4 regions of the Brenneria goodwinii genome follow, and region 3 is predicted to be linked to each of the others. Evidence: predicted binding sites of a transcription regulator. Region 3 holds the regulator's gene; each other region holds the start of a gene.

Region 1 (8,113 bases), 530 kb from region 3:
ACTATGTGAAATAAACGGTGTGGATAACCCACGTCAACAGCGTGAGCCGGTTATTCCACCCGCAGGATACGCGTCGTGTTGGTCGTCCCGACGGTACTCATGACATCGCCCTGGGTCACAATTACCAAATCCCCGGACATCAGGTAACCTTTATCGCGCAGCCGGATCACCGCATCATTGGCTGCGGCGACGCCGTCGGTATAGCTGTCAAAGTGCACCGGCGTGACACCGCGATAAAGGGCTGTCAGGTTGAGCGTGTGCTCATGGCGCGACATGGCGAAAATAGGCAGGCCGGAGCTGATACGCGACATCATCAGCGCGGTACGGCCCGACTCCGTCATGGCAATCAACGCGGTTACCCCTTTCAGGTGGTTGGCGGCGTACATTGCGGACATCGCGATGGATTCCTCAATGTTATCGAACTGCACATCAAGGCGGTGTTTGGATACATTGATGCTTGGTATTTTCTCTGCGCCAAGACACACTTTCGCCATTGCCTCTACCGTTTCTGCCGGATATTGTCCTGCGGCGGTTTCAGCCGAGAGCATAACGGCATCGGTACCGTCCAGTACGGCGTTGGCCACATCCATAACCTCTGCGCGTGTTGGCATCGGGTTTGTGATCATGGATTCCATCATCTGTGTTGCCGTGATCACCGCACGATTGAGCTTGCGGGCGCGGCGGATCAGCTTTTTCTGGATGCCGACCAGTTCAGGGTCGCCAATTTCGACACCCAAATCACCGCGGGCAACCATCACAACATCGGATGCCAGGATGATGTCGTCCATGGCCTCATCGGAAGAAACCGCTTCTGCGCGCTCGACTTTGGACACGATTTTGGCGTGACAGCCGGCATCGCGCGCAAGACGGCGAGCATAGTTGAGATCCTCACCGGTGCGAGGAAAAGATACCGCCAGATAATCCACGCCGATTTTTGCGGCGGTGACGATGTCTTCTTTATCTTTTTCGGTCAGCGCTTCAGCAGAAAGGCCGCCGCCGAGTTTGTTGATCCCTTTGTTGTTGGACAGCGGGCCGCCCACAGTGACTTCGGTATAAACCTTCATGCCGTCCACTTGCAGGACTTTCAATTGCACGCGGCCATCATCCAGCAGCAGAATATCGCCTGGGACGACGTCGGCGGGAAGACCTTTGTAATCAATACCGACTTTTTCCTTATCGCCTTCGCCTTTGGACAAATTTGCGTCCAACAGAAATTTATCCCCGATATTTAGAAAAATTTTACCTTCTTTGAAGGTGGAAACTCGAATTTTGGGCCCCTGTAAATCACCAAGAATGGCGACATGGCGGCCTAATTTGGCGGCGATTTCACGAACTTTATTGGCACGTAATTGATGATCTTCTGCTGTGCCATGAGAAAAATTCAGGCGTACTACGTTAGCGCCTGCGGCAATAATCTTTTCCAGATTATTGTCGCGGTCCGTAGCTGGCCCCAGGGTAGTGACGATTTTGGTTCTTCTGAGCCGTCTGGACATGTATAACTCCGTTGACTTGTGAAGCAGTAGTGTGTCGATTAATGTCAGATAACGATGAAAAATGTAACTTTACAACGAAACTGTTTCATCTAAGTTACCCGGATTCCGTATTGAACCTGGTATCGTGTTGTCATATTTGTTATGCCAAATAATGATGACAGCCTAAAAAACAAATCGCTTTGCGCATTAACAAACTAATTGAAGGTTTTAATAAACGGTTCATCTTTATCAAAACGCGATTCTCGCAATGCTTCTTTGACTCGCTTCAAGTTATCTCTGAATTTTGCGCCACGTCGCAATGTGAAGCCGGTAGCCAGCACGTCAATCAGCGTAAGTTGTGCAATCCGAGACACCATAGGCATATAGATGTCCGTATCTTCAGGCACATCCACCCGCAGCATCAATGAGGCTTCACGAGCAAGAGGCGTGCCGTCGGAAGTGATCGCGATCACTATTGCATCATTCTTGCGCGCCAGGCGCGCCATTTCAACCAGGCTTTTCGTTCTTCCGGTGTGAGAGATAAGTACGACAACGTCGCCGTCCGTCGAATTCATGCAACTCATGCGCTGCATGACGATGTCGTCAAAGTAAACAACCGGGATATTGAAGCGAAAGAATTTGTTCATGGCGTCATGGGCTACGGCCGCCGATGCGCCAAAACCGAAGAAAGAGATCTTTTTCGCCTGGGTAAGTAAATCCACCGCCCGGTTAATGGCGGCAATATCAAGACAGGATTTGACATGCTCCAGCCCCGCCATCGTGGATTCAAAGATTTTGCTGGTGTAGGAATCAACGCTATCATCTTCTTCAACGTTACGATTCACATAAGGCGTGCCGTTTGCCAGGCTTTGCGCCAGATGCAGCTTGAAATCAGGAAAGCCTTTGGTTTCAAGACGCCGGCAGAAGCGATTAACGGTGGGTTCACTGACTTCGGCCATTTTGGCCAGGGTGGCGATACTCGAATGAATGGCCGTTTGCGGTGCGCTCAGGATGACTTCGGCAACTTTTCTTTCCGATTTGCTAAGCAGTTCCAGGTAACTTTGAATTTTATCCAGCATGTTCATATGCAAATATCCATGTAAGTTTTTCCCGATTTCAACCAAAGAGGCAACCGATGCGGATTTCGTGAAAATATACTACGACCTTGTAATGGTTGGCAGAGGGGAAAAAGTGAAGTCGCTCACTTTTTTTGCCAGAACATGACATGTGTCTAACTTTCAGAAAAGTAATCCGCTGTCAGAAACGGTGAAATTTTTCTCTTCCAGGCATATGCATCATGCGCTTTGTGCATGGTTACAAGCCAGATTTTTTGTGCTTTCCAGCAAAACATCCAAAGAATTTGGGGCAATGGATGGGTTTACTGGCTGACGTCAAAAAGAGTACATTATGAATGTAATAAAATTACAGAATCCCGCAACGAGGAGATGAACATGGCGGTAACTTCAACAGCCCAGGCATGCGACCTGGTTATTTTCGGCGCGAAAGGTGATTTGGCGCGTCGTAAATTGCTGCCTTCACTGTATCAACTGGAAAAAGCAGGTCATATCCATCCGGAAACTCGGATCATTGGCGTAGGGCGGGCCGACTGGGATAAAGCAGAATATACCCGGGTAATTCGCGATGCGCTTGATACCTTTATGAAAGAGCCGATTGATGAGGCGTTGTGGGACACGTTAAGCAAACGGTTGGATTTCTGCAATCTTGATGTTGAAGATACGCAGGGTTTTAGCAAGTTGGGCAAAATGCTCGACCAGGAAAACCGCACCACTATTAACTATTTTGCCATGCCGCCCAGTACCTTTGGGGCGATTTGCCGCGGGCTGGGTACCGCGGGGTTGAACAAAGAGCCGTCTCGCGTGGTAATGGAAAAACCGTTAGGAACGGATCTGGACTCTTCGTGCGTCATTAACGATCAGGTGGCCGAGTATTTCAAGGAGTGTCAGGTTTATCGCATTGACCACTACTTGGGCAAGGAAACGGTGCTGAATCTGTTGGCGCTGCGTTTCGCCAACTCGCTGTTTTCCGCTAACTGGGATAATCGAACTATCGATCACGTACAGATCACGGTTGCTGAAGAGGTGGGTATCGAAGGGCGCTGGGGCTATTTCGATAAAGCGGGCCAGATGCGCGACATGATCCAAAACCACCTGCTGCAGATTTTGACCATGATCGCCATGTCTCCGCCTTCTGACCTGACCACCGACCGTATCCGTGATGAAAAGGTGAAAGTCCTGCGTTCATTACGCCGCATCGATCGCAACAACGTGCATGAAACTACGGTGCGCGGTCAGTACACCTCTGGTTTTGTTCAGGGCCATAAGGTACCCGGTTATCTGGAAGAAGAGGGCGCCAACAAGACCAGCGCCACGGAAACCTTCGTCGCCATTCGCGTTGATATTGATGACTGGCGCTGGTCTGGCGTGCCGTTTTATTTGCGCACCGGTAAGCGCCTGCCGACAAAATGCTCCGAAGTCGTGGTCTATTTTAAAAATCCCGCGCTGAATCTGTTCCGTGATTCCTATCAGCAGTTGCCGCAGAACAAGCTGATTATTCGCCTGCAGCCGGATGAAGGGATTGAAATTCAGATCCTGAATAAAATCCCCGGTTTGGAGCATAAGCACCGTTTGCAAACGGTTAAGCTGGACCTGAGCTTCTCCGAGACGTTTAACCAGCAACACCTGGCCGATGCCTATGAGCGTCTGCTGTTGGAAACCATGCGCGGCATTCAGGCGCTGTTCGTTCGCCGGGACGAAGTGGAAGAAGCCTGGAAGTGGGTCGATTCGATTATGGATGCCTGGTCAATGGATAACGAGGCGCCGAAGCCTTATCAGGCGGGAAGCTGGGGGCCCGTGGCGTCGGTTGCGATGATTACTCGCGACGGTCGTTCCTGGAATGAATTTGAGTAGCCTTTGCGTGGTTGACGAAGGTCATAACGCATTCGGTAAATGCAGTTTTAATGTATGGCTAACGGTGCGGTCGGACATCTGTAATTCATGCAGATCCCTGTGGCAGGGGCGCGCTATATGATTAATGATTGCCCAACGGCATGACTGGAGATAATTTTTGATGAAAAACTGGGAAACGAGCGCAGAACAAATTTTGACGGCGGGGCCTGTTGTTCCTGTTATTGTGGTCAACAAACTGGAGCATGCGGTGCCGATGGCAAAAGCCCTGGTCGCAGGGGGCGTTCGCGTTCTGGAGCTGACGCTGCGTACCGACTGCGCCGTAGACGCCATCCGGGCCATCGCTAAGGAGGTTCCTGAGGCGATTGTCGGCGCCGGTACGGTAACCAATCCTCAGCAACTGTCCGAAGTGACTGAAGCCGGCGCGCAATTCGCCATCAGCCCAGGGCTGACCGAGCCTTTGCTGAAGGCGGCGACCGCGGGCCGTATTCCGTTAATTCCGGGGATCAGCACCGTATCTGAACTGATGCTGGGTATGGATTATGGCTTGCGTGAATTTAAGTTCTTCCCAGCGGAAGCCAATGGCGGCGTGAAAGCGCTGCAGGCGATTGCCGGACCGTTTGCGCAGATCCGTTTCTGTCCGACCGGGGGCATTTCGCCGAAAAATTACCGTGATTATCTGGCGCTGAAAAGCGTACTGTGCGTCGGCGGTTCTTGGCTGGTGCCGAATGATGCGCTGGAAAGCGGTGATTATGCTCGCATCACCGAATTGGCGCGTGAGGCCGTTGCCGGCGCGAAAGCGTAATAATTCCTCGCGGCGTTCATCATCAAGCCACCCATGATTTATGGGTGGCTTTTTACTATCACGATAAAACCTGATAGTGAATGAAGTTTAACCACTGACCTTCACGGCAGAGGCGCAGTTTTTCGCTAATGCGACGGCTTCATCGGTGGTTGCTGCGCTTGCCAGCGCTACGCCCATGCGGCGTTTACCGTTGATTTCCGGTTTGCCGAACAGCCGAATTTGCGTAAAGGGATGCAGCGCGCTTTCCAGCCCCTGATAGCGAACATTGTCGCTCTTCAGTTCCGGCAGGATAACGGCTGAAGCGGCGGCGCCGTACTGACGAATGGCGCCGATGGGCAATCCCAGAAAGGCGCGAACATGCAGTGCGAACTCCGACAGATCCTGAGAAATCATCGTCACCATGCCGGTATCATGCGGACGCGGCGAAACTTCGCTGAAAATCACCTCGTCGCCGCAGACAAACAGCTCAACGCCAAATAGTCCGTAGCCTCCCAGGGCGTTAACCACATCGCCCGCTATTTTTTGCGCCCGCTCTTGCGCCAGCGCGCTCATTTGCTGTGGTTGCCAGGATTCGCGGTAATCGCCGTCTTCCTGGCGATGACCAATCGGCTCACAAAAGTGAATGCCATCCACCGCATGGATCGTCAGCAGGGTAATTTCAAAATCGAAATTGACCAGCCCTTCAACAATAACGCGGCCGCCGCCGGCGCGCCCGCCTTGCTGAGCATATTGCCAGGCTTTATCTAATTGTTGAGGCTCACGGATCAGGCTCTGTCCTTTGCCTGATGAGCTCATGACCGGTTTTACGATACAGGGATAGCCAATTTCCGCTACGGCCTGATGAAAACAGGTTTCGCTATCGGCAAAACGGTAGCTTGAGGTCGGAACGCCCAGCGTTTCGGCCGCCAGACGGCGAATACCTTCACGATTCATCGTCAGAAGGGTTGCCTGTGCGCAGGGCACCACATGATGTCCTTGTTGCTCGAGCTTCACCAGCATATCGGTGGCGAGCGCTTCGATCTCCGGCACGATATAATCGGGACGCTCGGCTTCAACCAGCGTTTTTAACGCTTCACCATCCAACATATTAATGATATGGCTTCGATGAGCAACCTGCATGGCTGGCGCATCGGCATAGCGATCGACGGCGATAACTTCAAGCCCCAAGCGCTGGCATTCGATCGCCACTTCTTTGCCCAATTCACCGGAGCCCAGCAACATCACGCGTGTGGCATCAGTACGCAGGGCAGTTCCAATCGTTAACATCATGTGATACCTGATCTGGTTGTGAAAAATGGGCGCAGTATAAACGAAAACGTTTGCGTTCGCATCTGAGGCGGCGGCTAAGGTTCGCGCCAGCGTCGATGCGGAGTGGCGATGGTTCCTCCTGGCTTGGCATCGCCCGGTAATCGTGCCACTCTTGATTTCAGCGCGGTTTTATTTCAGAACCCAAGGCTTTATTGCAGAACAGAAGGATCATCATGACAGCACCAAAAGCAGCAAAAAGACCCTATCCGTTGACCACCTATAATGATACCCGTATCGATAACTACTATTGGCTGCGTGACGACGAGCGGGCCGATCCTGATGTCTTGGCCTATTTACAGCAGGAGAACGACTATAGCCGTACGATAATGGAACCCCAGGACGGTCTGAAACAGTCGCTGTATGAAGAGATGGTAGCCCGGATACCTTCGGAAGATATGTCGGTTCCCTATGTCAGAAATGGTTACCGTTATCAGAGTCGTTATGAGCCGGGCAAGGAATATCCTATCTATCGACGTCAGCCCGAAAATGTAACGGATGAGTGGGAGACGCTGCTGGATGGAAATCAGCGGTCGGAAAATCATGAGTTTTATAGTCTGGGCGTGTTGGCAGTCAGCCCCGATAATCAGCTGTTAGTGATATCGGAAGATTTTCTGTCGCGCCGACAATACGACATTCGCTTTCGCGATCTAAAAAGCGGCGAGTGGTTGCCCGATATCATTGAGAAGGTCTCTGCCGGGGCGGAATGGTCGGCAGATTCCCGCGTGATCTACTACGTTCGCAAACATCCGCAAACGCTGTTGCCCTATCAAGTCTATCGACATCGTCTGGGCAGCGATCCGGCGAGTGATGAGCTGGTCTATGAAGAGAAAGACGACACCTATTATGTCAGCCTGGGCAAGACAACGTCGGAACGCTATATCACCATTTACCTCAGTAGTACCACCAGCACGGAAGTGTTGCTGGTCGATACGGCTGATGATGATGCGGCGCCGCGGGTTTTCATCGGCCGGCGTAAAGATCACGAGTATTTCGTAGACCACTATCGCGGCGTTTTTTATCTGCGCTCTAATCGGGAAGGGAAAAACTTTGGCCTGTATCGCACCAATGATCTGGGAGAAGATGGGCTGGAGACGCTGATCGCCCCGCGGGAACATCGTGTTCTTGAAAACTTTGAGCTGTTTCGCGATTGGCTGGTGGTGGAGGAAAGAGAGAAGGGGTTGACCTGCCTGCGGCAAATTCGCTGGCAAACGCAGGAAGAGAAAAATATTACTTTCAATGATGCCAGCTATGTCACCTGGTTATCCTATAACCCAACGCCGGAAACCGCGTTGCTGCGTTATGGCTACGCCTCCATGACCACGCCAAGCTCACTTTATGAACTGAACATGGATACCGGCCGGCAACAGTTGCTCAAACAGGCTGAAGTAAAGAATTTCGCCACGGATAATTATCGCAACGAACGTTTATGGATTACCGCGCGGGATGGCGTTGAGGTTCCGGTTTCGCTGGTGTATCACCGCGAGCATTTCAAGCCGGGCCGGAATCCTATTTTGATATATGGCTATGGCGCATATGGCAGCAGTATGGATCCGGATTTCAGCGTTAGCCGATTAAGCCTGCTGGATAGAGGTTTTGTCTTTGCG
Region 2 (8,113 bases), 2.0 Mb from region 3:
CTCCCGGGGAAACATAATCAACGGATCGTGTTGCAGTTCGCTCAGATGAATATGCCGCTTGTAATGCAAGGGATGATCGTCGGGCAACGCTAATTTCATCGGCTCTTCGACCAGCACCTCACTGTTTAATTCGCTGTTGACATCGCTCGGCAGGCGGAGAAACGCGACGTCAATATTCCGGTTACGAAGCCCGGTGACCAGATTCGGGGTATTTTCTTGTCGAGGGGTTAACACCACGTTCGGATAGCGCTGGCGATAGGCATGCAGTAGCCGCAGTACCGCGGGGTGAAAGGATGATGAAGCGGAAAAACCGACGTTGAAATAGCCTTCTTCGCCCCTGGCGACGCTTCTTGCCCTGTCAACGGCCGCATCCGTGAGCTTCAGGATCTGGTTTGCATCTTCATACAACACCTTCCCTGCTTCCGTCATTTCAACCCCGCGCGTGAGTCTTTTGAATAACGGCGTTCCTATCTCATGTTCCAGTTTTTTGATTTGTTGGCTTAGGGGCGGTTGCGAGATGCCCAGCTTGTCTGCCGCCCGCGTGAAATGTTTTGCGGTGGCGACTGCAACGAAATAGCGCAGGTAACGAAACTCCATTAGCGCGGCTCCATATCTTTCCGATCTTGAAATGACGATATTTGTATATTGGAAGTTTATCAACATTAGCGCCAATCTATACGCAAGAATTAGAAAAATTTAAGTAATACACAGTTGAAAGAGACGGAATATGAAAGAAGATACTGGCGTCTGCCATTGTGCTGAAGAGATTGCGGCCTATGCTCTCGATCATCAGAAGCACCATTCTGATTGCGTTATTTATCAAACCTCACTAATGAGTGGGCTAATTAATGGCGTGTATGAAGGTAGCCGGACGATGGCGGAGTTGCTGGAACATGGCGATTTTGGATTAGGAACGTTTAACAATCTGGATGGTGAATTGGTCGCCTTCAACAGCAATATTTTCCAACTTCGCTCTGACGGCAGCGCACGCGCCGCCAGGCCAGATCAGAAAACGCCATTTGCGGTAATGACATTTTTTAAGCCGACGGAAGAGATCCATTGCAGCAGCAAAATAGATCGGCACTCGCTCCATCAAAAAATCGATACGCTCATCGGCACAGACAACCTGTTCTGCGCGCTAAGAATCGACGGTCAATTCGATTACGTTGAGACGCGTACCGTACCTCGTCAGGAACGTCCTTATAAACCGATGCTGGAGGCCATTGCCCAGCAGCCGACGTTCCACTTTGAACACTGTCAGGGAAGCATTATCGGTTTCCGTAGTCCTGCCTATACGCAGGGTATCAATGTTGCTGGTTATCACGAACATTTTATTACGGAAAGTCGAGAAGGTGGTGGTCATATACTTGATTATCAAATGAAAAGTGGTGTTCTGACGTTTGGGGTGATTTCTAAACTGATTATTGATTTGCCTCAGGATCGGGATTTTCTCAGCGCCAATCTGTCACCGGAAAATCTCGATAGCGCGATTCAGTCAGTGGAAGGCTAAGTCACAACAAGCCTTGAGTCATCTTGGAGGAGTGAGACAATGGAAAATTCAACGGCTCAGCAGAGCTGGAACTGTGGTGCGGCCCTGGTGGTAAAACATCTGGAGCAGCAGGGGGTTAAATACGTATTTGGTATTCCGGGCGCAAAAATCGACCGCGTATTCGACGCACTGGAAGATTCGCCGATACAAATGATACCAGTACGACACGAAGCCAACGGCGCCTTTATGGCGGCCGCTATCGGGCGTTTAACCGGCAAGGCCGGGGTGACGCTGGTAACCTCCGGTCCGGGCTGCTGTAACCTGGTTACCGGGATGGCGACGGCGACGACGGAAGGCGATCCCATGGTGGCGATTGGCGGCGCGGTTAAACGTTCGGAAAGTCATAAGCTGACGCACCAGAGTCTGGATACGGTTAGCCTGTTTCAGCCGGTCACCAAGTTCAGCGCTGAAGTTAAAGCGTCGTCGGCGATTTCCGAAGTGCTGGCGAATGCGTTCCGCGTTGCCGAAACGGGCCATCCGGGCGCCTCTTTCATCAGCTTGCCGCAGGATATCGTCAACGATCCCGTTACCAGCGCGGTGCTGGTGCGCCCGGATCTGCCGATGTTGAATGCCGCGCCCCATGCTGATATCGAGAAAGTCGCCCGGATGATCCAGCATGCTAAAAACCCCGTTCTACTGCTGGGATTAATGGCGAGTCAGCCTAACAACGCCGAAGCGATACGGCATTTGCTGCATAAAAGCCAGCTTCCCGTCACCAGTACCTATCAGGCGGCCGGCGTGGTAGACCAGCAGCATTTCGATCATTTCGCCGGGCGCGTCGGTCTGTTTAATAATCAGACCGGCGATAAATTGCTGCAGCAGGCCGATCTGATCATCACCGTCGGTTACAGCTCGGTGGAATACGATCCGGCGCTGTGGAATACGGGTAAAGCGGCGCTGGTGCATATCGACGTGCTACAGGCCAATATTGACAGCGCCTATCTGCCCGATATGGAACTGGTGGGGGATATCGCGGCCACCATCGACTCTCTGGCTCAATGCATCTCCGCACCTTTGCCGCTGTCGTCGCAGTCGCAGATTATTCTGAGCGATCGCTGCCGGCAACGTCACGACCTGGCGACGCGCGGTATGGATATGCGCGGTTTCGCTATTCATCCGCTACGTCTGGTCAGAGCCATGCAGGATATTGTCAATCATGATGTGACGCTGTGCGTGGATATGGGCAGTTTCCATATCTGGCTGGCGCGCTACCTGTACAGCTTCCGTGCGCGGCAGATACTGATGACCAATGGTCAGCAGACGATGGGCGTCGCTTTGCCCTGGGCCATCGCCTCGTCGCTGATTCACCCCGGTCAGAAAGTGATTTCGGTTTCAGGGGACGGCGGCTTTATGCAGTCCAGCATGGAACTTGAAACCGCCGTGCGCCTGAACAGCAATCTGTTGCATATTATCTGGGTGGATAATGCCTATAACATGGTTGAGATTCAGGAGCAGAAAAAGTATCACCGCTCTTCCGGCGTTAAATTTGGTCCGATCGATTTTAAAGTGTATGCCGAAGCGTTCGGGGCAAAAGGGTTCGCGGTCGAAGCGGAGGATGAATTGGTCAGCAAACTACGACAGGCCATGGATACGCAGGGGCCGGCAGTCATCGCCATTCCGGTGGACTATTCAGACAATCAGCGTCTGATGGAAGATCTGAATATCAGTCAGCTGATATAAAATATGCCGCTTTCCAGACTGTCGACAAAGCAGACTGGGTAATACCGACCCCAAATCCTTCACTCCCGCGTAGGCAGGCATCTTCCTGCTATCAATCCACTACCTGAAAGTCGATCCCCGCCTGCGCGGGGATGACGATGAAAAGAGGGAGGTAACCGCTTTTGTCCGGCGTTGACGAAAGCGGTTACTCCCTATCTCAGCGGTGTTTTCCGCGCTACCGTATGCGTTGCCGGGCTGGTACGCTGAATGTTGAATAAAGGTTTACTATAAACTGAATTGAAAACAGTCGGTAACACGGTAAATAGGAAGGGATATCACCATGCTGATGAGGTCTACCAGGCGGATGATTAAACGCTGTGCGGTTATTTTTATCGTGGTGGCGGCGACATTACTGGTTATTCGTATTTATGACACGCAACGCGGCCCGGCTCTGGCGCCCTGGCATACGTTTGTACCGGATGAACTGTCGGCGGACGAGCTGGATCGCGCCGACTGGCCGGCCTACCTGCGCGCCGAGGAGACGATTTTCCAGCAGGTCAATCAGCATGTGACCCAGGAACTGGATGACGATGAGCAGCGGCCCATCAACCGTTATTTTTCCGGCAGCCCGGTGTATCCGGGCAAGTTTCAGCATGACTGGAATCGTTCTTACGAACTGATGCCGGAAGGGGCGCCAAAAGGCGCGGTCGTGCTGCTGCACGGACTGACGGATTCGCCCTACAGCCTGCGGCATATTGCCGAACGTTATCGCCAGCGCGGTTTTGTGGTGGTCGGCATTCGCCTGCCCGCTCACGGTACGGTGCCCGGCGCGCTGACGGATACCCACTGGCGGGATTGGCTGGCGGCCAGCCGTCTGGCGGTGCGCGAAGCGGAGCATCAGCTGGCGCAAACGTCAGGCGGGCCGTTACCGCTGCATATTGTGGGCTTTTCCAACGGCGGCGCGCTGGCGCTGAAATATGCGCTGGATGCGCTGGACGATCCATCTCTGGCGCGGCCGGAGCAGCTGATCCTGATATCTCCGATGATCGGCATTACCAGCTACGCCCGCTTTGCCGGATTGGCCGGGCTGCCGGCGGTATTCCCGGCGTTTGCCAAATCGGCATGGCTGGGCATCTTGCCGGAGTTTAATCCGTTCAAATATAACTCGTTTCCGGTTAACGGGGCCCGGCAGTCCTGGTTATTAACCCACGAACTGCAGAGGCAGCTTACCCGTAAAGCGCAGCATCATGCGCTGGAATCATTGCCGCCGGTGCTGACTTTTCAGTCCGTGATGGATTTCACGGTGAGCACTCAGGCGGTGATTTCATCGTTTTATAATCTCTTACCGGCAAACGGTAGCCAACTGGTGTTGTTTGACGTGAATCGCACCATCAATTTTGGCCCCTTGCTGCGGAATTCGGCGGATCGTGCCGTCAGCCAACTGCTGCCGCCCGCGCCGCGCCACTATGACACGACGGTGATTACCAATGCGGCGCCGGACAGCGCGCGTGCCGTCGCTTTCGATGTAAAAGCAGGAGAAACGCAGGGCAGCGCCCGCGCGTTGGGAATTGATTATCCGCGCGATGTTTACTCGCTATCGCACATCGCCTTGCCTTTCCCGGATAGCGATTCCCTGTATGGCCGTTTTTCGCAGAATCCCGGCGAGTTTGGTTTGCCGCTGGGCACAATCGCGGCGCGGGGAGAACGTTCGGTGCTGGTCGTGGATCTGGATACCTTACTGCGATTGTCCTCCAATCCGTTTTTTCCCTATTTGATACAACGTATTGAAGGAAAGATCCCGCAATAGCCAGCGTTATTTCATCGTCAATAAATTTGTCAATCGGCCAGCCCTCACCCCGCCGTTGGTGGGGGTTTGGTTGAAATAATCTAATTTTGCTGCATTTTTCGCATTACTTTAACTAATGAATATGTCGAGTTTCATTTACGGTCAATAACTCATAAATCCATTTTTCATATCAATAATTTCATTGTTTACCCAAAATACATGCGTTTTGTACTGATAATTTTTTATTTAATAGATTATCTGTCTATTTGCAATGATTTTATCGTGCAGGTGTCGAGGCCTTTTCCATATAGTTTATCTTATGCCTGTGGGGATAGTTTAACCGGCGTTTCGGTGGTAAGTTCATTATCAAGATATCGTTTGCGTGGTGGTTGCTATTCGCCCGAGCGCAGTGCTCCGAACAGAGGGAAAAGATGGCTAAGCAGACTCCGTTGTATCAACAGCACCTGACCGACGGTGCCAAAATGGTTGATTTTCACGGCTGGATGATGCCGCTGCATTACGGCTCACAGCTTGATGAGCATCACATCGTACGTCGTGATGCCGGTATGTTTGATGTGTCTCATATGACCATCGTGGATTTACACGGCGCCAGAACCCGTGAGTTCCTGCGCTATCTGCTGGCGAACGACGTCGCCAAGCTCACTCAGCCCGGCAAGGCGCTCTATACCGGCATGCTGAACGCGTCCGGCGGCGTTATCGACGATCTGATCGTGTATTTCATGACGGAAGACTACTTCCGCCTGGTGGTGAACTCGGCGACCCGTGAAAAGGATTTAGCCTGGATCACCCAGCATGCCGAGCCTTTTATGGTCGATGTCCGTGAGCGTGACGATCTGGCGTTAGTCGCCGTTCAGGGGCCGCAGGCGCAGGAGAAGGTACAGCGCCTGCTCAATGATTCCCAGCGGGCGAAAATTGCGGGTATGAAGCCGTTTTTCGGCGTTCAGGCCGACGATTTTTTCATCGCGACCACGGGTTATACTGGCGAAGCCGGCTATGAGATCGCGCTGCCGAAGGAGCAGGTCGTTTCACTGTGGCAACAGCTTCTGTCTGTCGGGGTCAAGCCGTGCGGATTAGGCGCGCGCGACACGCTGCGGCTGGAAGCCGGAATGAATCTCTACGGGCAGGATATGGATGAAGGCATTTCGCCGTTGGCCGCCAATATGGGCTGGACGATAGCCTGGCAACCAGAAGATCGCCAGTTTATCGGTCGTGAAGCGCTGGAGCGTCAGCGTGAAAAAGGCACCGAGCAGTTAGTCGGTTTGGTGATGACCGAAAAAGGCGTGTTGCGTAATGATTTACCCGTGCGCTTTACTGATAGTGACGGGGTGATGCGGGAAGGCGTAATTACCAGCGGATCTTTCTCGCCCACGCTTGGCGTGAGCGTTGCGCTGGCGCGCGTCCCGGCCGGGATCGGCGAACAGGCGATTGTCCAGATCCGTAATCGCGAACTCCCGGTGCATGTCACCAAGCCGGGTTTTGTCCGTGCCGGAAAACCTATTGTTCAATATTAACGCTATTCGGATTTCAACCGCAGCCAGTCGTGCTGCGACTTGCAAATTCAAGGATATGCAGTCCAGTTTTAACCGTTTTGTGAAGGAAGGAGAGGGTGGCAATGAGCGATGTACCAGCAGAATTAAAATATACCGCTTCGCACGAGTGGGTGCTATCTGAAGGGGAAGGCGTCTATCTCGTCGGTATTACCGAACACGCGCAGGAGTTATTGGGCGATATGGTGTTTATCGATTTGCCGGAAGTCGGCACTGTCGTTTCCGCCGGTGATGACTGCGCCGTGGCCGAGTCGGTCAAGGCCGCGTCTGATATTTATGCGCCCATCAGCGGCGAAATCATCGAAGTCAACGAAGAGTTGGAAAACTCGCCGGAATTGGTTAACAGCGGGCCCTATAGCGATGGCTGGCTGTTCCGTATCAGATCGTCCGACGAGTCCGACTTAAACGAACTGCTTGATGCCGAGGGATATCAGGCCGCTCTGGAAGAAGACGAATAGTGACCGCGCCCCGGACTCTACTGAGCCGGGGCGTTTTATTTTGTTCCCTCGCTCTGGGTTATCCCGCCGGGTGTGACGCAGAGAATGTTTGATGCAGGAAATTTTCGTAATGACCCAGACTCTCAGTCAACTTGAACATAACAGCGCTTTTGTTGAACGCCATATTGGTTCTTCCGCCAGCCAGCAACAGCAGATGCTGGCTGCGGTCGGCGCGGATTCGCTCGATGCGTTAATCCGGCAGATTGTACCTGCCGATATCCAGTTACCCAGCCCGCCCGCGGTCGGCGATGCGGCGACGGAACATCAGGCGCTGGCTGAGCTGAAAGCGATTGCCGGCCAGAATCAGCGCTATAAAAGTTATATCGGCATGGGCTATAGCGCCGTGCTGATGCCGCCGGTGATTTTACGCAACGTGCTGGAAAATCCGGGATGGTACACCGCCTATACGCCATATCAGCCGGAAGTTTCACAGGGGCGTCTGGAGGCATTGCTGAATTTTCAACAGGTGACTCAGGATCTGACCGGTCTGGAGCTGGCTTCCGCCTCGTTGCTGGATGAAGCGACGGCGGCCGCGGAAGCGATGGCGATGGCGAAACGCATCAGCAAACTCAAACAGGCCAACCGTTTCTTTGTTGCAGAGGATGTCCACCCGCAAACGCTGGATGTGGTGCGTACCCGCGCCGAAACCTTGGGGTTTGAGGTGGTGGTCGGTAAAGCGGAAGCGGCGCTGACTGACGGCGCCGTGTTCGGCGTATTGCTGCAACAGGCCGGCACGACCGGTGAATTGCACGATTACGGCAGCCTGATGGCGGAACTGAAAAAACGCAAGGTTGTCAGCTGCGTCAGCGCCGATATCATGGCGCTGGTGCTGTTGACCGCCCCCGGTAAACAAGGGGCGGATATCGTCTTCGGGTCCGCTCAGCGCTTTGGCGTGCCGATGGGATACGGCGGCCCGCACGCGGCATTTTTCGCCTGCAGCGATGAATACAAACGCGCCATGCCGGGGCGGATTATCGGCGTTTCCGTCGATGCCGCGGGCAACACCGCGTTACGCATGGCGATGCAGACTCGCGAGCAGCACATCCGCCGTGAA
Region 3 (8,113 bases):
AAACAATATACTGTATAACTGTAGCAATTCTTCCATAGTCCGGCGGCAAAAACGCATACCGCTGTATCACTAATAGTATAAATTACCGCTTCCACTTTCGTGTCAAATCGGACAAAATCCGCTGTTTGATGCCACGCTGCGTATTGGTCGAAAAAAGTCAGCCTTGTCCCTTTAGGTATAACATTCGGCATTCTCCTTCTGAAATTCTGTTTTTTTACATAGAAAGAGAACTTTAAACGTAGGCAAACGATTAACAATATACTTACGACTGCAACGAGTCGGTTAGGAGTCATTTTTACATGGCAACGATCAAAGATGTGGCAAAACGTGCTGGCGTTTCGACCACAACCGTATCACACGTGATCAACAAAACACGTTTCGTCGCCGAAGAAACCAAGGCTGCCGTAAAGGCGGCCATTAAAGAGTTACACTATTCACCCAGCGCCGTCGCCCGCAGCCTCAAAGTGAATCACACCAAATCCATTGGCCTGCTGGCAACGTCCAGTGAAGCGCCCTACTTCGCTGAAATCATCGAAGCCGTTGAAAATAGTTGCTACGCCAAGGGTTACACGCTGATTTTGTGCAATTCGCATAACGATATCGATAAACAACGCGCCTGCCTTTCCATGCTGGCGCAAAAGCGTGTCGATGGGCTGCTGGTGATGTGTGCGGAATATCCTCCCCAATTGCTCGCTATGCTGGAAGACTATCGCAGCATTCCCATGGTGGTTATGGATTGGGGACAGGCGCACAGCGATTTTACCGACACCATCATTGATAACGCCTTTGAAGGCGGTTATATGGCGGGCCGTTACCTTATCGAACGCGGTCACCGGGATATCGGCGTCATCCACGGCATACTGGAGCGAAATACCGGCAGCGGGCGCTATCTTGGCTTTCTAAAAGCGCTGAGCGATGCCGATATTCAAATCCATGACGAATGGGTCGTTCGGGGAGATTTTGAGCCTGAATCCGGCTACAAAGCGATGCAGCAAATTCTGGCGCAGAAACACCGGCCTACGGCGGTTTTTTGCGGTGGGGATATTATGGCCATGGGCGCGATTTGCGCCGCGGATGAGCTGGGACTGCGCGTTCCCCAAGATATCTCGGTAATCGGATATGACAATGTTCGTCATGCCCGGTTCTTCACTCCCGCGCTGACCACCATCCACCAGCCCAAAGAGCGTCTGGGTCAATCGGCCCTGGCGATGCTGCTGGACCGTATCACCAGTAAACGTGAAGACGCGCAGGTCATTGAGGTGCACCCTACTCTGATTGAGCGCCGCTCCGTTGCCGACGGCCCATTTCGCGATTACCGGCGTTATTCCTAAATACCCGCAGCGCTTATACCCCGCAGAAACCAACATATCTCTAATGCTGCTTCAGCCAATTTATACTTGTACCCAGGCTGAAGCAGTCATAAACTAATTTACGGCTTTAAACGACAACAACCATATTTATCACTATCCTTTAGTGTTAAACGCATACGGGACGTGCGTGTTTATTTTAAGGATGAGTGCCCCTACGTATTTGCGTACCGGCTTTTTTCTCTTCATTTTCCTCTTGTCATTCAGAGGGTAGACGATGGGTTATACCCACCGATACCGTTAATGGGTAAAAAATTGTCTATGCTTTCCTTGCAGTTTTCACCTTAAGCAGCAAGGTAGGGAGAAATTATGAGTTCATCATGTGTAGAGGATGTAGAAGACCTGGGGAGTCACGCCAGCTCCTGGTTTCAAATTGTCCGCGAAATGCTGGACATGGCCGATATCAAAATCAACGGTTCGCGCCCTTTTGATATTAAGGTTAAAAACCCTGATTTTTTTAAACGCGTATTGCGTGAAGGCTCATTGGGATTAGGTGAAAGTTACATGGATGGCTGGTGGGAATGCGAAAAGCTGGATATGTTTTTTCATCGCATATTACGAGCCGGTCTGGATAAAAAAGTTCCTCATCACTTGAAAGACATTGCGCGCGTTATCGCCGCAAGGCTAATTAACCTGCAATCCAAAAGACGAGCCTGGATTGTCGGCAAAGAGCACTATGATCTAGGCAACGACCTATTTTCACTGATGCTGGATCCCTACATGCAATACTCTTGCGGTTATTGGAAACAGGCATCCACCCTGGAGCAGGCGCAGGAAGACAAACTGCAGATGATCTGCGAAAAACTCCAGTTGAAACCCGGAATGAAACTGCTGGATATTGGCTGCGGCTGGGGCGGATTGGCTGAATTCGCCGCTCGCCATTACGGCGTATCCGTCAGCGGTGTGACGATTTCCAAAGAGCAGCAAAAATTAGCACAGCAACGCTGCAAGGATCTGGATGTCACCATATTACTGCAGGACTACCGCGATCTGGATTTACAATTTGATCGGATTGTTTCCGTCGGGATGTTCGAACATGTCGGGCCGAAAAATTACGATACCTATTTCCGCATCGTAAATAAGAACCTTAAGCCAGACGGATTATTTTTATTGCATACCATCGGCGCGCAAAAAACCGACTCCGAAGTTGATCCCTGGATCAACAAATACATTTTCCCTAACGGTTGCGTTCCCTCCGTCCTGCACATCGCTCACGCCAGCGAGCCTTATATGGTGATGGAGGACTGGCACAATTTTGGCGCCGACTACGATCGCACCCTGATGGCATGGTACGAACGTTTTCAGCAGCATTGGCCGGAGCTTTCCGATCGCTACTCCGCGCGTTTCCGCCGTATGTTCAGCTACTACCTTAATGCCTGCGCCGGCGCTTTCCGAGCCAGGAATATCCAGCTATGGCAAGTCCTATTCAGTAAGGATGGTATCGAAGGGGGATTACGCGTTCCACGCTAATCGTTTTTTGATATCAGACCGCCCGGGAATCTTTCCCGGGCGGTTTTTAACCGGTTATTCTTCGCTGTCCGAACCGTTAACCTGCTGGCTGGCTAATACCCGCTCCACCGTATCCACCACGGCCTGAGTCTGCGGATCGATTTCGATATTCACCCGCTGCCCCAGCTTCTTCTGCCCCAACGTGGTACGATTTAACGTCTCGGGGATCAGATGCACGCAGAAGCGGCTACGGGTGACTTCACCGATTGTCAGGCTAATGCCATCGATCCCGATAAACCCTTTATGTAATACATACTTCATCAAAGACTCATCCGACAGACGGAACCAGATCTGGTGATTATTTTCTGAAACCAGAATCTTTACCACTTCCGCCGTGCAGATAATATGACCGGACATAACATGCCCGCCAATCTCATCGCCAAACTTCGCCGCCCGCTCAAGGTTCACGCAATCGCCCTCGGTGATATCCCCCAAATTGGTCAACCGAAGCGTTTCTTTCATCAGGTCAAAACTGACGCGATCGCCATCTACTGACGTTACCGTCAGGCAACAGCCATTATTGGCCACCGAAGCGCCTGGCACTAATCCCGGCAATAACTCTGGCGGCAATTGAACAACGTGGGTGCGAAAATTTACTTTTTCATCAATAGACACCACCGGCGCAGTGCCTTGAACAATACCGGTAAACATGCGGCTCGCCTCTCAAAGAATGACGTAAATGAAATGAGTGCTAAGCGATAAGATCACGACTCATTGCTGTATCATGCAGTGTGCCCCATATTTAGATGAAAACCAAACCTGATTGCGGAAACGCGCCTCGGCAAAAACCTGATTAATAAAACTTGTGGCGATAATTTAATCGCGGAAACAAATGGCGGTATTTATTTCTGCGACAGTTCTATTTATTTCGAACTTTATCTAAAACTGATTTATAGTTAGCGCTTTCTAATTTTTATCATCAAAACAGGATATTTTATCGTCAATATCCTACAACGACTCAACTGCGTTTGCTTTACCTTTCCACAGGCTGATTTACTGCTAACAAGTCGTTACAATAGCTTGCGTTTATCCTGTTTAATTCCCTGGCTATCCTATTTAGTCAATCCAAGGTAGGTGTTTGTGCAAAAGTATCTGTCAGAAGCGCGAAAATTATTAGCGCTCGCTATCCCCGTCATTATTGCGCAAGTGTCTCAAACGTCCATGGGGGTGGTTGATACCATCATGGCCGGCGCATATAGCGCTACGGATATGGCAGCCGTCGCTATCGGCACTTCAATCTGGCTACCCGCCATTCTTTTTGGCCATGGCTTGCTGCTGGCGCTTGTCCCGGTCGTCGCCCAGTTAAATGGCGCAGGACGCCGCGATCGTATCGCGCATCAGGTGCAGCAGTCTTTCTTTCTGGCTTTGGTGGTTTCCCTGGTGACGATGCTGGCGCTGTATCAGGGCGGGCATATTATCCGTCTGATGAATGATGACTCGCCTGCCCTGGTCGAAAAGGCCATTGGCTATTTGCACGCGCTTCTTTGGGGTGTACCGGGGTATCTGTTCTATCAGGTGTTACGCGGCCAGTGCGAAGGATTGTCGAAAACCAAGCCGGGGATGATCATCGGTTTCATCGGTTTACTGATTAACATTCCGATCAACTACATCTTTATCCACGGCAAGTTCGGCCTGCCTGAGTTGGGCGGGGTTGGCTGCGGCGTTGCGACCGCCTCGGTTTATTGGGCTATGTTCTTGCTGCTGGCGACCTATAGCAAACGCGCCGCCTGGCGGCGGGACATCAAACCGCAGCAGGCCGGATTCAAACCGGATTGGCCGGCGTTGAAGCGTTTGTTCGGCCTCGGCCTGCCGGTAGCGCTGGCGCTGCTTTTTGAGGTGACGCTGTTTGCCGTCGTGGCGTTACTGGTGCTGCCGCTTGGCGTGGTTGATGTCGCCGGCCATCAGATTGCGCTTAACTTTAGTTCGCTGATGTTCGTGCTGCCGCTTTCCGTGGGTATTGCAACCACCATACGGGTCGGCCACCGTCTGGGGGAAGGCTCAGTGGACAACGCGCGCGTCGCCGCCTATACGGGAATAGTCAGCGGCGTGGTAATAGCATTCTGCACTGCTATTTTCACCATCCAGCTACGCGAACCCATCGCCCTGCTCTACAACAAGGATCCGGCCGTCGTGGCGATGGCGTCACAGTTAATGTTGCTGGCTGCTGTGTACCAAATCTCCGATGCCATACAAACCATCGGCAGCGGCGTACTGCGTGGTTATAAAGATACCCGCTCAATCTTCTATATTACCTTCGTCGCTTATTGGATACTGGGACTTCCCAGCGGCTACCTGCTGGCATTAACCGATTATATTGTCCCGCGCATGGGGCCGGCCGGTTTTTGGTGCGGATTTATCATTGGCTTAACGGCTTCCGCCGTCATGATGGTCGCACGTATTCGCTGGGTTCAGCGCCAACCGGCCGCGCTGATTTTGTCTCGGTCAACGCATTGATTGCACACGGCCAGGCGCCATGGATGGCGATAACCGGATGAAAAAACAGCGGGATGAATAGAAGCGCAGCAATCGCACCGGACAAGGGCACAAATTTGCATGTTTCCCCTTGCCAGCAGCGATAGCGCCCGTTAATATTCGTCCCCGCTGTCAGGCAGAACGTCTGACTTTACGTTGTTTACTCTCCTAATGCGTTCTTAGCTCAGTTGGTTAGAGCACCACCTTGACATGGTGGGGGTCGATGGTTCGAGTCCATTAGAACGCACCATTTCTTATCCCGCTGACATCTATTAATATTTAAAGTCCGCTAGTCTTTGGGAAGGCCCGTCCTCGTTCCATTGAAGTCCACCCGAATCACGACTTTTAACTCCATTTGCAATGAAGAAATGTCCCCGTTCACACGGGGCACGGTGATCGGTCAGAACCATTCTGGAAATGGGTTGTTCCAGGTCGCCCACACATCTGCAGCCCCTCTAAATGTGCTCTCAACATCCACGTAGAGATCGTCCATGTCGGGGTCGTTTTGCAAAGTTGCTTGCATTTGTTATGTTATAACATAACAATACTTAAAAAAATCACATCCGTCTGTTGTGGCGGCAAAGGCGCGACCAACCAGATGACAACTGACGCGTGCAGCAAAGTCTGTCTCTGATTTGCTCCGGTGCAGCACACCAGATGGCGGTTCGCCAATCTTGTACCACCGGTACGGATGAAAATTGACATGGTGTAATGAAACCAGGGAATTGAACGATGAACACAAAACGTAAAGCAGTTGCGGCCTGCCTGCTTGCATTGACGTCGCTCGGCGACGGCGTCCGTGCGGAAGAAGCGGATTTGGAACGGCGCGCCCGAACAGGCTCACAGTCCCTCAATGCCGAACCGACGGCGGATATCGTGGTCACCGCCACCACCTCGGCACGTAGCGTCGCCGACGCGCCCGCCAGCGTTTCCGCCATTAACGGCGACGATTTGCGCCGACATCCGGTCAACGATCTGACCGACGCGGTCAGGGACTCCGTCGGTATCGCTCCTGAGAGCGTCGGTCTGGGACGGCGCGGCATCTCGATTCGCGGTATGGATGCCGAACATACGCTAATGTTGATTGACGGACAGCGTATCAATTCGTCCGCGTCGGCCATCGCCCACTCTGATTTCGAGCTCGGCTGGGTGCCCACGGAAGCCATCGAACGGGTGGAAGTGATACGCGGCCCGATATCATCCCTGTACGGTTCCGAGGCTCTGGGCGGCGTCGTCAACGTTATCACCCGTTCGGCGACCGATCGCTGGCAGGGATCTTTCAGCAGCTATGGCATGGTCAACGATCACGGTCTGGACGGCGATCAATACAAGAACGGCTTTTATCTCGGCGGACCGCTGGTCCCCGGTATTCTGGGCCTGAACGCCTGGGGAGAATACCGACGCCGCGCCGCGTTGCGCGACGCCGATGACGCCACGCTGACCGCGCTCGACCGGCAACGCGCCACAACGGGACACATCGGCCTGACCTGGACGCCAGATCCGCGCCAACGCATCGATCTGTCCATGGATGCGGGCAACGAGTCGCTGGAAGGCGTGCGTAGCGGAACAGGCGACGCAATCTATCAGGCCGGAAACGACGTTCAGCGCCGCCGCTACTCGGCCACCCATGCCGGCGAGTGGGACTGGGGCAACAGCCAGATCAGGTTGTACCGCAGTACGCTGGATCGGAAAGCCTGGCGCAGCGACGGCGGCGACGCGACCGGACCTAACCGTTTCACCGATACCGTGCTTGACGGCCGGGCTGGTTTCACAGCGGGCGATGCCCAGAAGCTGACCTTTGGCCTGGAAACCCGGCGGGAAAGTCTGGAAGATCCGAGCATCAACCGGGCCGGCAAGAAAGCCCAGACACACTACGCCCTGTTCGCCCAGGATGAGATCTTTCTGGGGGATCGTTGGGAACTGGTACTGGGCAGCCGTTTCGATCGCCATGAAGATTTCGGCTGGGAAACCAGCCCCCGCGCCTATCTGCTGTTCCATCCCAGTGATACGCTGACCTTAAAGGCCGGCACCGGACGGGGCTTCAAGGCGCCCTCGCTCAAGCAATTATCCCCGGAGTACGAGTCACGGGCGGCCATGGGCGGACGCGGCATCATTCGCGGCAATCCCAATCTGCAACCCGAAACCAACCAGTCCTTCGAACTGGGCGCGGTCTACGAACGGGATATCTGGTCGGCCAGCGCCACCGTATTCCACAACGATGTCAAAAACCTGATCGAGACGGTACGCCAGCCCACCTGCTATGAAAGCGGCCGTGTCTGCCTGGAATACGAAAATGTCGCCAGAGCGCGGTTGCAGGGATTGGAGCTAACCGCCGGAGTAGAACTATCGCCGCAGTGGCGGTTGGATGCCAACTACACCTATCTGGACGCCCACGACCGGACGACGGATGAACGGCTGGCCGATCGCTCCCGCCATCGCGCCAACGCCACGCTGACATGGGCGCTGCCGACGACGCAGCTTTCCACCCGCGTGCGGGCCGAATACGTCGGCTCGCAATACCGCTCGGCCACCGAGCGCGATCGTCCCGGTTATACCCTGTTGCACTGGTATGTGGACTACGATCTGAACCGCAACCTTACGCTGCTCACCGGCATTGAGAATCTGACGGACAAGCGGTTGGCCAATGACGATGCCAGCGTATATGGCCGGGCGGACGAAGGGCGACGTTATTTCGCCGGGCTGACAGCGAGGTTCTGATGCCGAATTTTCATCTGTTTCAGGCGGCGCTTTGCTGCCTGTTGCTG
Region 4 (8,113 bases), 2.5 Mb from region 3:
GGCTATTCTGGCGGGGTTCGGCCAGGGAAGCGGGCACGTGTTTAATCTGGGACATGGTATTCATCAGGATGTGCCGCCAGAGCATGCGGGCGTATTTGTTGATGCGGTGCATGCGTTATCCCGCGTCTATCATTCATAGGGGGACGTGTGATTGATACCCAGTCGTTGCGCGCGGAGCAACTGACGCGTGCCGCGGAAATTATTCGCTATGACGATCTGCCCTTTGAGCAGCCGGCGTTCATTGCCGGTGCCGATGTGGGGTTTGAACAGGATGGCGCGGTGACCCGTGCGGCCATCGCCTTGATGCGCTACCCGTCGCTGGAATTGGTGGAGTATAAAATTGCGCGTGTCGGCACGACGATGCCGTACATTCCCGGTTTTCTATCCTTTCGGGAATGCCCGGGCTTAATGGCGGCCTGGACGCAGCTTGAGCAAAAGCCGGATCTGTTATTTGTTGACGGGCATGGTATTTCGCATCCACGCCGGCTTGGCGTCGCCAGTCATTTCGGTCTTTTGGTGAATGTCCCGACGATTGGCGTGGCGAAGCGCCGTCTGTGCGGGCATTTCGAGCTATTATCAGATGAGGTAGGCAGTCAGCAGCCATTGCTGGATAAAGGCGAGCAGATCGGCTGGGTATGGCGCAGCAAAGCGCGCTGTAATCCGCTGTTCGTGGCGACAGGCCATCGCGTCAGCTCGGACACGGCGTTGTTGTGGGTGAAACGTTGCATGCGTGGCTATCGTCTGCCCGAACCCACGCGCTGGGCCGATGTGGTGGCGTCTAACCGTCCTGCTTTTCAGCGTTGGCAACAACAGATGCTGCGATAGCTCTCGTTACAAAAACTTTAGGAATACAGGCATAGGGCGCGGCGTTAATTTCAGGTACACTGCCGCCCATAGCTTATAGCGAGCATAAAGATGTTACGTAACCCGATTCATTTGCGTTTGGAAAAGCTAGGAAGCTGGCAGCATGTTACTTTTATGGCATGCCTTTGCGAACGTATGTATCCCAATTACCATGAGTTCTGTCAGCAAACCGAGTTCGGCGACGCCATGGTTTACCGTCGTATTCTCGACCTGGTTTGGGAAACGTTGGTGGTCAAAGATGCGAAAGTCAATTTTGATAGCCAATTAGAGAAATTAGAAGAGGCAATTCCTGTCGCGGATGACTATGATATTTATGGTGTCTACCCGGCGATCGATGCGTGTATTGCTTTAGGTGAACTGCTTCATTCCCGTTTAAGCGGTGAAACGCTGGAGCATGCGATTGCTGTCAGTGAAACGTCGATTCGTACCGTCGCCATGCTGGAAATGACGCAGGCCGGTAAAGAAATGACCGATGACGAATTGAATGTTTTACCGGCAGTCGAAGATGAATGGGACATCCAGTGGGAGATTTTTCGCCTGCTGGCTGCCTGTGAAGAACGTGATATTGAATTGATTAAAGGGCTTCGTGCCGATCTGCGTGAGGCCGGAAGTAGTAACATTGGGATAAATTTAAGCCAATAACACAATAAAACGTGATTTAAGGCTTGAAATGGTATGTCTAAAGACTTCACATCCGCACCCTGTCTGGTCTACATTTGGGGTGCGTAAAAAAAGTGGCTGTCGGTGCGTGTATGCAGGAGAGTGCTGTCATGGCATATCCGTCGCACTCGATGCTTAGCAAGCGATAAACACACTGTAAGGATAACTTATGAATAAGACTCAACTGATTGATGTAATTGCGGACAAAGCTGATCTTTCAAAAGTACAAGCAAAAGCTGCTCTGGAATCAACTCTGGCGGCAATTACCGAGTCTCTGAAAGAAGGTGATGCAGTACAATTAGTTGGTTTTGGTACGTTTAAAGTAAACCATCGTAACGAGCGCACTGGCCGCAACCCACAAACTGGTAAAGAAATCAAAATTGCTGCAGCCAATGTGCCAGCGTTTGTTTCTGGCAAGGCTCTGAAAGACGCAGTTAAATAAGTCAATGCCGGTTAAGAGTTTAAGCAGGGGGGCGGGTTCGCCCCTTTTGCTTTTATTGCGTCGGCTCGGCATCGGCGCAGCGATCCTCTCAATCGTGGCCTGTAGCGGTCATACTCCCCCTCCATCAGTTTTTGCCAGCGGTTATATTTCCGATCGCGGAATTGTCCGTCTGTGGCGGAAAGACGACGCCCAGCACGATACCATCAGGCTGATATCGGTTTATAACCCGTTTCAGGGCGATAATACGGTGGTGACCCGTTATTTGTATCAACAGGGTAACCTGCGTGAAATCAAAAGAACCCTGGAAGGCCAGAAAGATGATACCCAGTTACGTTTTGCGGAAGACGGCACCGTCAGCTTTATGCAACGTCAGTTGGCAGAGCGGCGTGAGTCAATCTCCGATGACGATCTTACGCTCTATCAGTGGGATGCCAAAAGACTATGGGAACTCAGTGATGTTCTGCTGGCCGGCAGGGTCACGCTAAAACAGGGAACATTGCAGGACGCTCAGGTGATTGCCTGTGATGGTTCGCGCACTCGTCCTGACTTTGATCAATCAGCACAGAATTGGATTGCCCAAAAGAGACAACAGCTCACCGGTCCGCTGGGTATTGCATGGCTGGAAGCATCGGAAGGGACGCAACTGCTGCTGGTCGATCGGGGGGATTTCTGCCGCTGGGACGCGGAAGCAGACAGGCTATAAGCTCAAGTCAGCTTTAATCGCTCAGACATGGTGGCGATTCTATCTTGATAATCTGTGCGACGCATAAAAAACCCGGATTCCTCCGGGCTTGTCAGTTTGTCAGTCTTGTTCCCGCTCAATCGCGCGATAGCCAATATCCTTTCGACAGAAACATCCCTGCCATTGGATTTCCGCAGCCAGCGCATAGGCGTGTTTCTGGGCATCGGCGACCGTCTTGCCCAATGCGGTAACGCACAGTACGCGTCCGCCGTTGGTCACGACGTTCTCGCCATCCATTTTTGTTCCCGCGTGGAAGACTTTACCATCTTCAGCATCTTGCTGCGGCAAGCCAGAAATCACGTCTCCCGTATGATAATCGCCGGGGTAGCCGCCCGATGCCAGCACCACGCCTAATGAAGGTCGCGCATCCCACACGGAGTCTGTTTCATCCAACTTGCCGTCGCAGGCCGCCAGGCACAATTCGATCAGATCGGAACGCAAACGCAGCATGATGGGCTGGGTTTCCGGATCGCCAAAACGGCAGTTGAATTCAATCACCTTTGGCTGACCATCGGCGGAAATCATGAGTCCGGCGTACAGGAAGCCGGTGTAGACATTGCCTTCGGCCGCCATGCCTTTCACCGTCGGCCAGATCACCTGATCCATCACGCGCTGGTGAATTTCATCGGTCACCACCGGCGCAGGGGAATAGGCGCCCATGCCGCCGGTGTTCGGACCGGTGTCTTTGTCGCCGACACGTTTATGGTCCTGACTGGTGGCCATCGGCAGCACGTGTTCGCCATCGACCATGACAATGAAACTGGCTTCTTCGCCGTCCAGAAACTCTTCCACCACGATTCGATGACCGGCATCGCCGAACGCGTTGCCTGCCAGCATATCCTGAACGGCGTTTTCCGCCTCTTCCAGCGTCATGGCGACGATGACGCCTTTCCCGGCGGCCAGACCGTCAGCTTTGATTACTATGGGCGCGCCTTTGCTGCGGACATAGGCCAGCGCCGGTTCGACTTCGGTAAAGTTCTGGTATTCCGCGGAAGGAATGTTATGGCGGGCAAGGAAATCTTTGGTAAAGGATTTCGAGCCTTCCAACTGCGCGGCAGCCTGCGTGGGTCCGAAAATTTTCAGCCCGGCGGCGCGAAAAGCGTCCACCACGCCAATAACCAGAGGCTGTTCCGGCCCCACGATGGTTAAATCGATCTGCTTCTGCTGCGCAAACGCGACCAACGCGGGAATATCGGTTGCGGCAATATCGACATTGCTCAGCCCTGCTTCCAGCGCCGTACCGGCGTTTCCCGGCGCGACATAAACGATATCCGCCAGCGGCGACTGAGCGGCTTTCCAGGCCAGCGCGTGCTCGCGTCCGCCATTACCAATAACTAAAATTTTCATGTTCGTCAGATCCTGAATTAATGACGGAAATGGCGCATATCGGTAAAGATCATCGCGATGCCGTGTTCGTTGGCTGCGGCAATGACTTCATCGTCACGGATAGAACCACCGGGTTGAATGACACAGGTGATGCCGACGGCCGCGGCGGCATCAATACCATCGCGGAATGGGAAGAAGGCATCGGAAGCCATGGCTGAACCTTCAACTTCCAGCCCTTCATCACCGGCCTTGATGCCGGCGATTTTTGCGGAATAAACCCGGCTCATCTGACCCGCGCCTATACCGATGGTCATGTTGTCTTTGGCATAGACAATGGCATTGGATTTTACAAACTTAGCGACTTTCCAGCAAAACAGCGCATCACGCAGTTCCTGCTCGCTGGGTTGACGCTCGGTCACCACGCGTAACTGAGAGGCATCGACCATTCCCAGATCGCGTTCCTGCACCAACAGGCCGCCGTTCACGCGTTTGAAATCCAGACCAGGCACGCGCTGTTGCCATGCGCCACAGGCGAGCACGCGAACATTCTGTTTAGCGGAGGTGACTTTTAACGCCGCATCGCTGATGGATGGCGCGATAATCACTTCGACAAACTGACGGCTGACGATGGCCTGCGCGGTCTGTTCGTCCAACTCACGATTAAAGGCGATAATGCCGCCGAAAGCAGAAGTGGGATCGGTTTTGTAGGCGCGCTCATAGGCGTCCAGAATCGAGCCGCCGGTGGCGACACCGCACGGGTTGGCGTGTTTGACGATCACACAGGCCGCTTCCGTGAACTCTTTCACACACTCCAGCGCGGCGTCGGTATCGGCGATGTTATTGTAAGACAACGCCTTACCCTGCAATTGCCGGGATGTCGCAACAGAGGCTTCCGCTACATTCTCTTCTATATAGAAAGCGGCCTGCTGGTGGCTGTTTTCGCCATAGCGCATGTCCTGCTTCTTCACATAGTTTAGATTGAGCGTGCGGGGGAAGCGTCCTGATGGTTTGTCTGTTTCGCCATAATAAGGCGGCACCAGCGAACCAAAGTAGTTGGCAATCATGCTGTCATAAGCGGCGGTGTGCTCAAACGCTTTGATCGCCAAATCGAAACGCGTCTCGTAGGTCAGCGAGCCGTTGTTGGCATCCAGCTCATTAATGATGGTGTTGTAGTCGCTGCTTTTCACTACGATGGCGACATCTTTATGGTTCTTGGCCGCGGAGCGAACCATGGTCGGCCCGCCAATATCGATATTCTCGACGGCATCTTCCAGTTTGCAGTCTGGGCGGGCGACGGTTTGGGCGAACGGATAAAGATTTACGACAACCATATCAATAGGCTGGATATCGTGCTCCGCCATGATGGCATCGTCCTGACCGCGGCGCCCAAGAATGCCGCCATGCACTTTCGGATGCAGAGTTTTAACGCGTCCATCCATCATTTCCGGGAAACCGGTGTAGTCAGACACTTCCGTGACCGGTAAACCAGCATCAGCCAGCAGGCGTGCCGTGCCACCGGTAGAGAGAAGCTCAACTCCCCGTTGTGATAAGGCTTGAGCAAAGTCGACAATACCTGCTTTGTCAGAAACGCTGAGCAGAGCACGGCGGATAGGACGAGGTTGTTGCATGATGATGTATCCCTTGGATTGGGTAGTCAGTAAAGAACAGTACGTGAATATCGTCTTTTTCTTCATTTATTGTGCATCTCTGCAAGACAAAGAAAAATATTCAGTTAGCGTTCACAGTAAAGAAGGTGCGTTTTTTCGCGGAAGAATTGTAGCGAAAACGTTTGCGTGATGCTCGTCTAATTTCAGCAAGAATCCGTTCTGTGGATAAGTTTGTGCACAAAAGGGTATAAACCGGCCTTTTGCTGTGTAATGCAGCAAACGGTGGTTTTTATGCAAATTACCTGTTGCGGCCTGCTCAGAAGTCCCTATAATGCGCTCCCACTGACCCGGCAACAGCGCTTGCGCGGTTGTGCGGCGAGTCGGAAGTCAGGCAATAATTACTTGACTTCACAGCGGAAAAGCATAGTATATGCCGCCCGCGCCACAGGTTAATGTGGCACTGCTCTTTAACAATTTAATCAGACAATCTGTGTGGGCACTCACAAGACCGTATCGGCAACGATATAAAAAAGTCTTGAAGAGTGACTGACAGTAAATTCATTACGAATAAACAGTTACTAATTCTTTGAGCACAGCTATTAACTTAGCGAATCAAACAAATCTTAAATTGAAGAGTTTGATCATGGCTCAGATTGAACGCTGGCGGCAGGCCTAACACATGCAAGTCGAGCGGCAGCGGGAAGAAGCTTGCTTCTTTGCCGGCGAGCGGCGGACGGGTGAGTAAAGTCTGGGGATCTGCCCGATGGAGGGGGATAACTACTGGAAACGGTAGCTAATACCGCATAACGTCGCAAGACCAAAGTGGGGGACCTTCGGGCCTCACACCATCGGATGAACCCAGATGGGATTAGCTAGTAGGCGGGGTAAGGGCCCACCTAGGCGACGATCCCTAGCTGGTCTGAGAGGATGACCAGCCACACTGGAACTGAGACACGGTCCAGACTCCTACGGGAGGCAGCAGTGGGGAATATTGCACAATGGGGGAAACCCTGATGCAGCCATGCCGCGTGTATGAAGAAGGCCTTCGGGTTGTAAAGTACTTTCAGCGGGGAGGAAGGGAGTAGGGTTAATAACCTTATTCATTGACGTTACCCGCAGAAGAAGCACCGGCTAACTCCGTGCCAGCAGCCGCGGTAATACGGAGGGTGCAAGCGTTAATCGGAATGACTGGGCGTAAAGCGCACGCAGGCGGTCTGTTAAGTTGGATGTGAAATCCCCGGGCTTAACCTGGGAACTGCATTCAAGACTGGCAGGCTAGAGTCTCGTAGAGGGGGGTAGAATTCCAGGTGTAGCGGTGAAATGCGTAGAGATCTGGAGGAATACCGGTGGCGAAGGCGGCCCCCTGGACGAAGACTGACGCTCAGGTGCGAAAGCGTGGGGAGCAAACAGGATTAGATACCCTGGTAGTCCACGCCGTAAACGATGTCGACTTGGAGGCTGTGGTCTTGAACCGTGGCTTCCGGAGCTAACGCGTTAAGTCGACCGCCTGGGGAGTACGGCCGCAAGGTTAAAACTCAAATGAATTGACGGGGGCCCGCACAAGCGGTGGAGCATGTGGTTTAATTCGATGCAACGCGAAGAACCTTACCTACTCTTGACATCCAGAGAAGTTTGCAGAGATGCGAATGTGCCTTCGGGAACTCTGAGACAGGTGCTGCATGGCTGTCGTCAGCTCGTGTTGTGAAATGTTGGGTTAAGTCCCGCAACGAGCGCAACCCTTATCCTTTGTTGCCAGCACTTCGGGTGGGAACTCAAAGGAGACTGCCGGTGATAAACCGGAGGAAGGTGGGGATGACGTCAAGTCATCATGGCCCTTACGAGTAGGGCTACACACGTGCTACAATGGCGCATACAAAGAGAAGCGACCTCGCGAGAGTAAGCGGACCTCATAAAGTGCGTCGTAGTCCGGATTGGAGTCTGCAACTCGACTCCATGAAGTCGGAATCGCTAGTAATCGTAGATCAGAATGCTACGGTGAATACGTTCCCGGGCCTTGTACACACCGCCCGTCACACCATGGGAGTGGGTTGCAAAAGAAGTAGGTAGCTTAACCTTCGGGGGGGCGCTTACCACTTTGTGATTCATGACTGGGGTGAAGTCGTAACAAGGTAACCGTAGGGGAACCTGCGGTTGGATCACCTCCTTACCAAAAGCCTGATGTAGGTAATGTGCAGTGTCCACACAGATTGTCTGATGAAAGTCATGAGCAAAAGCGTCAACAAAGTACGGTGTCGTGTCCCCTTCGTCTAGAGGCCCAGGACACCGCCCTTTCACGGCGGTAACAGGGGTTCGAATCCCCTAGGGGACGCCAGCGCATCCGACCATTCCGGTGAAAGCGGGGGTCATCCAGTAAGTCGATATTTTAATGCTTACGCCATATCCTAAAGCTGATTAGTAATAGTCAGGTTTTATGATATTTGCTCTTTAACAATCTGGAACAAGCTGAAATTT

The links. Region 3 encodes PurR, which represses purine synthesis genes. Its sites were predicted from a motif close to CANGCAAACGTTTGCNTG; they were not measured.
Region 1: a site for PurR is predicted at 6,510-6,527, ahead of purT (formate-dependent phosphoribosylglycinamide formyltransferase). Genes of this name have one in related genera too.
Region 2: a site for PurR is predicted at 5,362-5,379, ahead of gcvT (glycine cleavage system aminomethyltransferase GcvT). Genes of this name have one in related genera too.
Region 4: a site for PurR is predicted at 5,813-5,830, ahead of purH (bifunctional phosphoribosylaminoimidazolecarboxamide formyltransferase/IMP cyclohydrolase). Genes of this name have one in related genera too.

What each region holds. Positions count from the first base shown of each region.
Region 1 is NZ_CP014137.1:1,989,203-1,997,315, reverse strand. It holds gene pyk (pyruvate kinase) at 51-1,493, opposite strand; gene ACN28R_RS08965 (MurR/RpiR family transcriptional regulator) at 1,688-2,557, opposite strand; gene zwf (glucose-6-phosphate dehydrogenase) at 2,924-4,399, shown strand; gene ACN28R_RS08955 (bifunctional 4-hydroxy-2-oxoglutarate aldolase/2-dehydro-3-deoxy-phosphogluconate aldolase) at 4,560-5,201, shown strand; gene purT (formate-dependent phosphoribosylglycinamide formyltransferase) at 5,289-6,467, opposite strand; gene ACN28R_RS08945 (S9 family peptidase) at 6,683-8,113, shown strand, end outside.
Region 2 is NZ_CP014137.1:3,468,812-3,476,924, reverse strand. It holds gene ACN28R_RS15395 (LysR family transcriptional regulator) at 1-597, opposite strand, end outside; gene budA (acetolactate decarboxylase) at 728-1,510, shown strand; gene alsS (acetolactate synthase AlsS) at 1,550-3,229, shown strand; gene ACN28R_RS15380 (alpha/beta hydrolase) at 3,549-5,015, shown strand; gene gcvT (glycine cleavage system aminomethyltransferase GcvT) at 5,426-6,526, shown strand; gene gcvH (glycine cleavage system protein GcvH) at 6,628-7,020, shown strand; gene gcvP (aminomethyl-transferring glycine dehydrogenase) at 7,130-8,113, shown strand, end outside.
Region 3 is NZ_CP014137.1:1,456,959-1,465,071, reverse strand. It holds gene purR (HTH-type transcriptional repressor PurR) at 300-1,331, shown strand; gene cfa (cyclopropane fatty acyl phospholipid synthase) at 1,677-2,837, shown strand; gene ACN28R_RS06595 (riboflavin synthase) at 2,892-3,527, opposite strand; gene ACN28R_RS06590 (MATE family efflux transporter) at 3,957-5,330, shown strand; tRNA gene ACN28R_RS06585 (tRNA-Val) at 5,522-5,598, shown strand; gene ACN28R_RS06580 (TonB-dependent receptor domain-containing protein) at 6,081-8,066, shown strand; gene cobN (cobaltochelatase subunit CobN) at 8,066-8,113, shown strand, end outside.
Region 4 is NZ_CP014137.1:3,909,285-3,917,397, reverse strand. It holds gene hemE (uroporphyrinogen decarboxylase) at 1-139, shown strand, start outside; gene nfi (deoxyribonuclease V) at 148-825, shown strand; gene ACN28R_RS17410 (YjaG family protein) at 916-1,506, shown strand; gene hupA (nucleoid-associated protein HU-alpha) at 1,694-1,966, shown strand; gene ACN28R_RS17400 (DUF1481 domain-containing protein) at 1,971-2,669, shown strand; gene purD (phosphoribosylamine--glycine ligase) at 2,769-4,055, opposite strand; gene purH (bifunctional phosphoribosylaminoimidazolecarboxamide formyltransferase/IMP cyclohydrolase) at 4,073-5,662, opposite strand; rRNA gene ACN28R_RS17385 (16S ribosomal RNA) at 6,267-7,808, shown strand; tRNA gene ACN28R_RS17380 (tRNA-Glu) at 7,898-7,973, shown strand.